DNA from 3 places in the Exiguobacterium sp. LL15 genome. Region 1 is predicted to be linked to each of the others. Evidence: riboswitches for the same ligand, from Rfam matches in the RefSeq annotation. Region 1 holds a riboswitch; each other region holds the start of a gene.
The links. Region 1 has a riboswitch for S-adenosylmethionine ahead of NOM72_RS02215 (methionine ABC transporter ATP-binding protein). Riboswitches for the same ligand answer to the same signal wherever they lie in the genome.
Positions count from the first base shown of each region.

Region 2: linked by a shared signal. The riboswitch ahead of mtnK (S-methyl-5-thioribose kinase) and the one ahead of NOM72_RS02215 (methionine ABC transporter ATP-binding protein) in region 1 are both predicted to bind S-adenosylmethionine.
Region 3: linked by a shared signal. The riboswitch ahead of NOM72_RS00380 (alpha/beta hydrolase) and the one ahead of NOM72_RS02215 (methionine ABC transporter ATP-binding protein) in region 1 are both predicted to bind S-adenosylmethionine.

Region 1 is NZ_JANFNX010000001.1:458,293-461,570, forward strand. Features, by position in the region: gene NOM72_RS02205 (PLP-dependent cysteine synthase family protein) at 1-84, shown strand, start outside; gene NOM72_RS02210 (bifunctional cystathionine gamma-lyase/homocysteine desulfhydrase) at 77-1,243, shown strand; SAM riboswitch class I at 1,301-1,405, shown strand; gene NOM72_RS02215 (methionine ABC transporter ATP-binding protein) at 1,484-2,506, shown strand; gene NOM72_RS02220 (methionine ABC transporter permease) at 2,503-3,168, shown strand; gene NOM72_RS02225 (MetQ/NlpA family ABC transporter substrate-binding protein) at 3,201-3,278, shown strand, end outside.
Region 2 is NZ_JANFNX010000002.1:301,474-304,751, reverse strand. Features, by position in the region: gene mtnA (S-methyl-5-thioribose-1-phosphate isomerase) at 1-864, opposite strand, end outside; gene mtnK (S-methyl-5-thioribose kinase) at 861-2,027, opposite strand; SAM riboswitch class I at 2,106-2,209, opposite strand; SAM riboswitch class I at 2,415-2,516, shown strand; gene NOM72_RS12905 (2,3-diketo-5-methylthiopentyl-1-phosphate enolase) at 2,587-3,278, shown strand, end outside.
Region 3 is NZ_JANFNX010000001.1:65,596-68,873, forward strand. Features, by position in the region: gene NOM72_RS00375 (thymidine kinase) at 1-504, shown strand, start outside; gene NOM72_RS00380 (alpha/beta hydrolase) at 586-1,344, opposite strand; SAM riboswitch class I at 1,412-1,513, opposite strand; SAM riboswitch class I at 1,763-1,866, shown strand; gene NOM72_RS00385 (methionine ABC transporter ATP-binding protein) at 1,953-2,981, shown strand; gene NOM72_RS00390 (methionine ABC transporter permease) at 2,971-3,278, shown strand, end outside.

The sequences.
Region 1 (3,278 bases):
ACGATCGTCACCGTCTTCGCAGACAGTGCCGAACGCTATTTAAGCCAACAAATCTTTGAAAAGGTGGACGAAACTCATGCGTAAGAAGACAGCATTGATTCATGGAGGAACAGGTGTCGATCGGGCAACAGGAGCCGTCACACCTCCAATCTATCAAACAAGCACATACAAGCAGGATAAAATCGGTCAACTTAAGGACGGATACGAATACTCACGGACAGCGAACCCGACACGGACGAGCATCGAACGATTGATTGCGGATCTTGAAGGCGGCGCACGTGGTTTTGCGTTCGGTTCTGGGATGGCAGCGATCCATGCCGTCTTCCACTTGCTTGAGTCTGGCGACCACATCGTCATGACGGATGACGTCTACGGTGGTACGTTCCGCTTGATGCAACGCGTCTTACCGAAGTTCAACATCCAAGTGACATTCGTCGATACGACGGACCTTGCGGCAACGGAAGCAGCGATCCAAGACAACACGAAAATCGTCTACGTCGAAACACCGACGAACCCGTTGTTGAAAGTAACGGACATTGAAGCAATCGCAACGATCGCCAAACGTCACGATCTTAAACTTGTCGTCGACAACACGTTCGCGACACCTTATCATCAACAACCACTCGCACTTGGTGCAGACATCGTCTTGCACAGTGCGACGAAATACATCGGCGGACATTCGGACGTCGTCGCTGGACTTGTCGTCGTCAAAGATGATGCGCTCGGCGAAGAGCTGCACTTCATCCAAAACTCGACAGGCGGCGTGCTTGGACCGCAAGACAGCTTCTTGCTCGTCCGTGGTCTTCGTACACTCGGTATCCGAATGGATGCGATCGAAGAGACAGCACATGATCTCGTTGCGTTCCTACAAGCGCAAGACATCGTCTCGAACATCTTCTACCCAGGACTTGCATCGCATCCTGGTCACGACATCCAAGCGAAACAAGCGACTGGATTTGGTGGGATGATCAGCTTTGATGTCGGTTCAGCAGCGAACGCAGAAAAACTCGTCGAGGCGACACACTTCTTCACACTCGCTGAGAGTCTTGGTGCCGTCGAGAGTCTGATTTCGGTGCCGGCACGGATGACGCACGCGTCGATCCCAGCAGAACGTCGGGCAGAACTCGGCATCACGGACGGTCTCGTTCGGATTTCAGTTGGACTTGAGGATGCGGAAGATTTGAAAGAAGACTTAACACGTGCTTTCACGTTCCTCGAAAAAGTTTCTGAAAAAACTGTTTGACAACAAAAATAACCCCTGCTAATATTCAGAATATATTCTACAAACTTAATACCGAAACTCTTATCGAGAGTGGTGGAGGGACTGGCCCGATGAAACCCGGCAACCGCGGATCTAATCCGAAGTGGTGCTAATTCCAGCAGACAAAAGTCTGGGAGATGAGAGCAAATGGTTTTGTGTACTGAAAAGTGCGCGCGTTTGCTCTAAAACGCGCGCACTTTTTTTATTTTAGGAGGGACAGTTGTGATTCGTTTACAAGACGTAGGAAAGATTTATCGCTCAAAGCGCGGAGCGGTCGAAGCCGTTGCGAATGTCGATCTGACAATCGAGCGCGGTGAAATTTTTGGAATAATCGGTTATTCCGGAGCAGGGAAATCCACCCTGATCCGATTACTGAATATGCTCGAAGCACCAACGAGTGGTTCGATCCAAATCGATGGTGTTGAAATGACATCACTAAAACCTAAGGAATTACGAGGCGTCCGCAAGAATGTCTCGATGGTCTTCCAACACTTCAACTTACTATGGTCACGGACGGTTGAAGAGAACATCATGTTCCCACTCGAGCTCGGTGGCTTCCCGAAAGCACACCGCAAGGAACGGGTCGCGGAACTGATCCAACTCGTTGGTTTGGACGGACGCGAAAAAGCTTATCCGTCACAATTATCCGGTGGTCAAAAACAACGTGTCGGTATCGCTCGGGCACTGGCATCGAACCCAGACGTTCTCTTATGTGACGAGGCAACAAGTGCACTCGATCCGAAGACGACGGACTCAATCCTTGAGTTACTCGTCGACATCAATGAAAAACTGAAACTGACGATCGTCTTGATCACACACGAGATGCACGTCATTCAAAAAATCTGTCACCGGGTCGCCGTCATGGAAGCCGGTAAAATCGTCGAGCAAGGACCGGTCGCAGAAGTCTTCCGTCATCCGAAGCAAGCGATGACGAAGGAATTCGTCAAACAATTGACGTCGCCGTCGGAGAACGAGTTAACGTTCGCGAAACTACGCGAACGGTACCCAACCGGAAAAATCGTTCAGTTGACGTTTGTCGGATCGACAGCAGAAAGCCCGATCCTCGCGGAAGTCATGAAGGATTCGCCGGTCCTGTTCAATATCATCGGCGGAAACGTCGGTCAATCACAGGAAGGGGCACTCGGTACACTGTTCATTCAGTTGATCGGGGAAACAGAAGCAACACAAGCGGTCATCACGAAGCTTCAAGCCAGTGATGTTGAAGTGGAGGTGGATCACCGATGATTTCATTCTTTGACAATCTAGATTGGGACATGGTGTGGGAAGCTACAGGCAGTACCGTCTATATGACGGCAATCGCTGGTGTCTCGACATTCGTCCTCGGTTTGATCATTGGTTTACTATTGTATGCGACAAACGAAGAGTTATTGTTCAAGAATCGGGCGTTCTATTCAGTGTTGAGCTTGGTCGTCAACGTCTTCCGTTCGATTCCGTTCATCATCTTACTGATCTTATTGATTCCATTTACGACAGCAATCGTCGGTTCGTTCCTCGGACCAACGGCAGCATTACCGGCACTGATTTTCGGTGCTGCACCATTTTACGGTCGGATGGTTGAACTCGCGTTACGCGAAGTCGATAAAGGTGTCATCGAGGCAGCCGAATCGATGGGCGCGACGAAGTTCCAGATCATCTATAAAGTCTTAATCCCGGAAGCATTGCCTGCCATCGTTTCGGGAATCACGGTTACGCTCGTTTCACTTGTCGGTTATACGGCAATGGCCGGAGTAGTCGGCGGAGGTGGACTTGGGGACATGGCCTTCATCGAAGGATTCCAGCGTTCTCAAAACGATGTCATCGTCATTGCAACACTCTTAATCTTAGCGATCGTCTTCGTCATCCAAATCATTGGTGACTTGCTGATCCGCGCAATCGATAAACGTTAATTCGAAACTTAATCATATTGGAGGAATCATTCATGAAAACTTGGAAAAAATTCGTAGGTACTGCTGCTGTATCCGTCTTAGCTATTAGCCTTGCTGCATGTGGCGAAAAA
Region 2 (3,278 bases), on a different contig from region 1:
ACGTTCTTCGATTTCGATCGCGTCTCCGGAAACGAGCGAGAAGTCGAACGTCGAGAGGGGTGCTGCGACGTAAAACGGAATACCAAAAGCTTGCGCGAGCAATGCTAATTGGAACGTCCCGATCTTATTCGCGGTATCTCCGTTTCGTGTAATGCGGTCGGCACCGACGATGATCGCATCGATCTGTTTTTCTTTCAGCGTATGGGCGACCATGTTGTCCGTAATTAACGTGACATCGATGCCGGCACGTTGCAGTTCCCATGTCGTCAATCGTGCTCCCTGCAGTAACGGTCGCGTCTCACTCGCAAAAACGGATAATTCGATGCCGCGTTCTTTTGCGATGTAGAACGGCGCAAGTGCCGTTCCATAAGCAGCGGTCGCAATCGATCCAGCATTACAAATCGTTAGGATCCGGTCGCCTGACTGGAACAATTCCAGTGCATGAATCCCGATTTGACGTGACGTCTGCGCATCCTGGTCGTATAAGGCGACCGTCCGTTTTTCCAACCGTTCGCGAATCTCTTCTACCGACGTCCCGTCTTGAATGATTGGATTCAATTGATCGAGGACATTTCGCAAGTTGACGGCCGTCGGTCGTGTCGCGAGTAACATCGCCGATGTCTCAAGCAAGGCTTGCTTGTAGACCGGAAGCGCCGCTTCAAACCGGTATGCTTCTTGAACGAGCACGAATCCCCCAAATAAACTGATCGCAGGCGCGCCCCGGACACGTAGTTGTTTAATCGCCTCAACCGCTTGCGCGAGATCCGTAATGACTTCATAGTGCTCTTCTTGCGGTAGACGTGTCTGATCGAGAATCGTCAAGACACGATCTTCGTAACGGATACTTTGAACGAATGTAGTCATCGGCTGAGTTCCTCCGTTACGTCAAAGTTTCGTAAATCATCGAATGTCCGGCATTCTGTACGGCGTTTGATTAACGCCGCTCCTAGACGAAGAGCGTGACGTTTCCGCTCTAAGCGTTCCGTCGTTGAATCGATTGATTCTAAATCAGCGACCGGTGCAAGACCAATCGTCCGCCGAATCAATTCGCAACCGGCAAAGCCAAGGGCATCCTGCAAGATCGTGCTCAGTACATCATCGACGAGTCCTGATGCCTGGAACGGTTCGACGGCTTCCCGTTCCCATAATGCACGGAACGTCGAAGCGAACGTCAGCCAGAACGTATCGATATCCTTGATTCGGGCGTCACGTCGTGTAGGGTAATCCGGATATGCCGCGAAGAATAAGTGGGCGATGAACTGTCCGACATCGAATCCAAATGGACCATAAAAGGCGAATTCTGGATCGATGACTTTCGTTTCCGTCGCTGAGGCGAAGATGCTTCCTGTATGTAGATCGCCGTGCAGCAATGCATCTCCTTTCGTGATGAAGAGCGCTTCGAGTTTTGCGACTTCGCGTTTCAACTCATCGTCTGCCCATAGACGTGCCACTTCTTCTTCGAGTCCGGCTTCAATCTCGTTCGTCTCCGCATCATGGAACGGATCCGTGAAGATTAATTTTTCCGTGATGTCGCACAAGTCTGGATTGTAGTACGTTCGGGCGACACGTTTCTTTTCAACCGGACCAAGCGCAAAGTCCGATGTATGGAATAACGTCCGAGCGAGATAAGAACCAATATGTTCCGCAAGCAACGGATACTGTTCACCTGCGAGTAAACCGCTTCGAACGATCGTCAGATGTGAAAGATCTTCCATGACCGTATACGCCTCTTCGTGACTGGCATGAAAGACACGCGGTACGAACGGCACGGCATGCCGTGCAAATTCACGGAGTGCGGATTGCTCGATCCACGCCCGTTCGAGTGATAACGGCCAGCTCTCACCGACGATTTTTGCGTACGGGAGTGCTTGTTTTAGAATCAATCGATGTTCACCTTCTCGAATTCGGAAAACGAGGTTAAGATTCCCATCGCCAATCTCTTCTGCTTCGACGGCTCCGTCGCCAATCAGTCCTAATGTTCGAACACGATCAATCGCGTCCTGTTCTGTGAATGCTTTGTATGTCATATCAGTTTCCCCCTATGTGATACACGAAAAAGCGCCTCTTTTCGTCATCGAAAAGAGGCGCAGGAAAGTCACTGCGTCCTCTTATCTCTCAGACGAAACGTCTGTTGGATGTAGCACCGTGCCCAGTGGTCGGTTGCTGCGGCGTCATCGGGCCAATTCCCTCTGCCAACTCGCGATAAGAGTCGTATGTAGTTGTCGTGTGTGATATTGATTTGAATCTTACGCAATCGACTTCCTCGCTGTCAAATCGAAATCAAGCAGAAACGGACATCATTTTTAAGTCATCTATAGAAAGAGTATTTCCAAAAAAATAAATTTTCTAAAAATAGTTTGACAAGTCACGATTCTCATGTAAAAATTGCAATTAGATTTCACAATTTCATCCAATTCTTATCAAGAGCAGACGGAGGGACAAGCCCTACGATGTCGCAGCAACCGACCTTTTGGCACGGTGCTAATTCTTGCAGCTACTAAGCTGACAGATAAGAGTCCACGTTCGAATCATTCATGGTCTCTTGTCGCTGACGAGAGACCATTTTTTTGTTGAAGGAGGAAAGACATGGCTTATATCACTGCTACTTATCAATTGACTGCCCGTGATCGACTCGAGCAACGCGCTGAACAACTCGCGCTTGGTCTGACAGTCGGTTCTTGGACAGAACTGAATCATCTCGAACAACAACAACTCGCCTCGTTCAAAGGGGAAGTCGTACATACCGAAGAGCGCGATGGCAAAGGATATATCACGATTCGTTATCCGGAACATAACGTGTCGCGCGACTTTTCTGCGATTCTGACGACCGTCTTCGGGAAACTCTCACTCGACGGTGAAATCAAATTAACGGAATTGCTACTACCCGATACATTTACGTCGGACTTTCCAGGTGCGAAATTCGGGATCGAAGGGGTCCGTTCCTTGATCGGTGTCGAAGATCGCCCATTGTTAATGAGCATCTTCAAAGGAGTCATCGGACGCGATTTATCGTTCCTTCGTGATCAACTCGAAGGACAACTCGCTGGTGGGATTGATCTCGTCAAAGACGATGAGATCCTATACGACAATCCGTTGACACCGACGATTGACCGGGCACGAATTGGACGTGAGGTCATCGATGCTCACTTCCACCGGACTGGTAAACGTGCGTTATATGCGATCACACTCAGCGGTCCCGTCTTTACGCTCAAGGATCAAGCCAAGCGATTGATTGACGCTGGAGCGACTGCTTTCTTGCTGAATACCTTCACATACGG
Region 3 (3,278 bases), 390 kb from region 1:
CCCGTGCAAGTATTCAAGCCGGCAATCGACGACCGGTACCATGAAGAGCATGTTGTCTCTCACGTTGGCAACTCTGTCGTAGCGATTCCGATGGCGACGAGTCGTGATCTTTATGCGGCAGTAGCAGAAGAAACACAAATCGTCGGGATCGATGAAGTTCAATTCTTTGATGATGAGATCGTACAAGTCATCGAAGCACTCGCACAAGACGGAAAACGCGTCATTTGTGCAGGCCTTGATCAAGATTTCCGGGCAGAGCCATTTGGGAAAATGCCTGAATTACTGGCGCGCGCAGAATTCGTGACGAAACTACAAGCCATCTGTCTTTCGTGTGGGGATCCGGCTTCCCGGACACAACGTTTGATTGATGGGAAACCAGCCAACTATGATGATCCGATCATCCTAGTCGGAGCGTCGGAATCGTATGAGCCACGTTGCCGTCATTGCCATGAGGTACCTGGAAAACCGAAGCCGCTCCAATCGGTGCAGCACCAAGAAAATTAAAAAAAGACGTACCGATGATGGTCGTCCTTTGATGTAGCAGCTATTTGCTTCCATATGGAAACGAATAGCTGTTTTTTTGATTCAGCCTGTTTCTTGCGAAAACTGACACGATTGTTCGATAAAGCGAATCGTCTCACGAACAATCAAATCCTGATCATGATCGAGTGTCGCAACGTGATACGAGTTCAGTAAACAGTAGCTTCGTTTATCATTTGTTCCGATGTGCTGGTGCAGATAATCCGAGCTCGAAGGTGGAACGACGTGATCGGTCGCTGAGTAAAGAATCAATGTCGGTAGAAGGATCGATCCAAGGCGTCCTTTTGTTTCATCCATTAGGCGAACAAGTTCGAACGCACAACGGCTCGGAACAAGATCATAGATGATTTCAAAGGCTGCTCGCTTAATGTCCGGTGCGCCTTCCGGTAAATACTCTGGACCGTCCTCGAACGAAAGTGATTCATAGGATGGAACGGAGAGTGCGGCATTGATCGTAATGATGCCGGCAAACGGAATCCCGTCAGCGGCGAGCGACAGCGCAAGCGTCGCACCCATCGATTGACCGATGACGAAGACTTGATCGCATGTTTCTTGTAAACGTTCATAGCCGTCTTGCAGGCTTTGCTTCCAACATCGAGCAGTCGATTGTTCGAACTCGCGGACGTTCGTTCCATGTCCACGTAAGCGCGGGGCATAGACGGTAAAACCTTCAGCAGCGAATGCCTCACCGACGTCCCGGACACTTTGCGGAGTGGCGTTAAAACCATGACAGATTAGAATGCCGATCGATCCACCTTGAAAATAAAACGCTTCAGCACCAGTCAATACAGGATAGTTCATCATTACTATTTTTCCTCCATTCATGAAAAAAACTCGTCGACGTCACTGCTTGGACGCCCACGAGTTTTTCACCGTATCATCCAAAGCCGCGCTTTGCTGGTCGGAGCACCTTACAAATTGCAGGTTGCCGTGAAGTCATAGAGCCAGGTCTCTCGTTCACTCTTGATAAATATCATATTGGAATTGTCGGAATAATCATTGAAACGATGGTAGCACGACCAAAAATGACTTGTCAAATCTTTCTTGACGAATCGTGATCCGTTCATTAAGCTAATTCATAACTTGTAAATCCATCGATATGCGCCAAATGGATTATTTTTGCAAAGTTGGTTGACTTTTAAAGTTTCGACCCGTAATGTAAAAATTAGTTTTACGACATAAGCAACAACGCAACAACACACATACGAATTTCATACCGCAATACTTATCCAGAGAGGTGGAGGGACTGGCCCTACGAAACCTCGGCAACAGACTCATTATGAGCACTGTGCCAATTCCATCAGACAGATGTCTGAGAGATGAGTGGAGTGGATTCTGCCACTGTGCGGATCCAGGTCTCTTCTTGTTTCTCAAGAAGGGACCTTTTTTGTTGAATGAAGGGGGAAAACGGAATGATTGCATTTCATCAAGTCAAAAAAACGTACGTCACGAAAGATCAGACGATTGCAGCGCTCGACGGTGTCGACCTGACAATCGAGAAAGGCGAAATCTTTGGTGTCATCGGCTTTAGCGGTGCCGGGAAAAGTTCACTGCTCCGCTGTGTCAATCTGTTAGAACGACCGACGTCAGGAACGGTGACGGTCGATGGGGAAGATTTAACGCAACTGTCTCCGAAAAAATTACGCCAAGCAAAACAACGGATTGGAATGATCTTTCAGCACTTCAATCTATTGAATGCGAACACGGTCTTTACGAACGTTGCAAAACCACTCGTTCTCGCAGGCGTCAAGAAAGATGAGATTCGCCGTCGGGTGACGGAGTTGCTCGAATTCGTCGATCTCGCGGACAAGGCGGATCATTATCCAGATCAATTGTCGGGTGGGCAGAAACAGCGCGTTGGTATCGCCCGGGCACTCGCGACGCAACCTTCCGTCCTTTTATGTGACGAAGCGACGTCAGCACTTGATCCCCAGACGACACATCATATTCTTCAGTTATTAAAACGGATCAATGCAGAGTACGGGATCACGATTCTTTTGATTACCCACGAGATGGGCGTCATCCGGGAGATTTGCGATCGTGTAGCCGTCATCGAAGCTGGGAAGCTAATCGAGTCAGGAACGGTCTTTGATGTCTTTTCAAATCCGCAGACCGAGACGGCACGGAACTTTGTACGGTCCGTCATGCATGACGAGATTCCAGCGTCGATTCGTCAGTTGATCGAGTCGCGAAATGCGCATCCAATCTATAAGATTCACTTCCTTGGACATCACACCGGACAACCACTCTTGTCGCAAGTCGCAAAACGCTTCGACGTCGATGTCAATATCCTGCACGGTAGCATCACGGAGTTGCAGGAGACGCCGTTCGGCACATTACTCGTTGAACTGATCGGTGAGACGACAGAAGTGAAACGTGCCTTACACTACATCGATCAGGCACAGGTAACCGTTGAGGAGGTGCTCGCTGATGCTAGTTAACTACAGTGATATTTGGACAGCATTTTTGCAGACGATGACGATGGTATCCGTCTCACTCTTATTCTCGACCTTGATCGGCTTACCACTCGGTATCCTGCTTGTCGTCACGCGAAAAGGAGCGTTACTTGAAAATGTTCCGTTGTTCACGTTCTTCAACAGTATCGTCAATATTTTCCGCTCGATTCCGTTCATCATCTTACTCGTCGCGATCATCCCGTTGACGCGCTTGATCGTTCAGACATCGATCGGAACAGAAGCCGCAATCGTTCCGCTCGTCTTTTACGCTGCACCGTACAT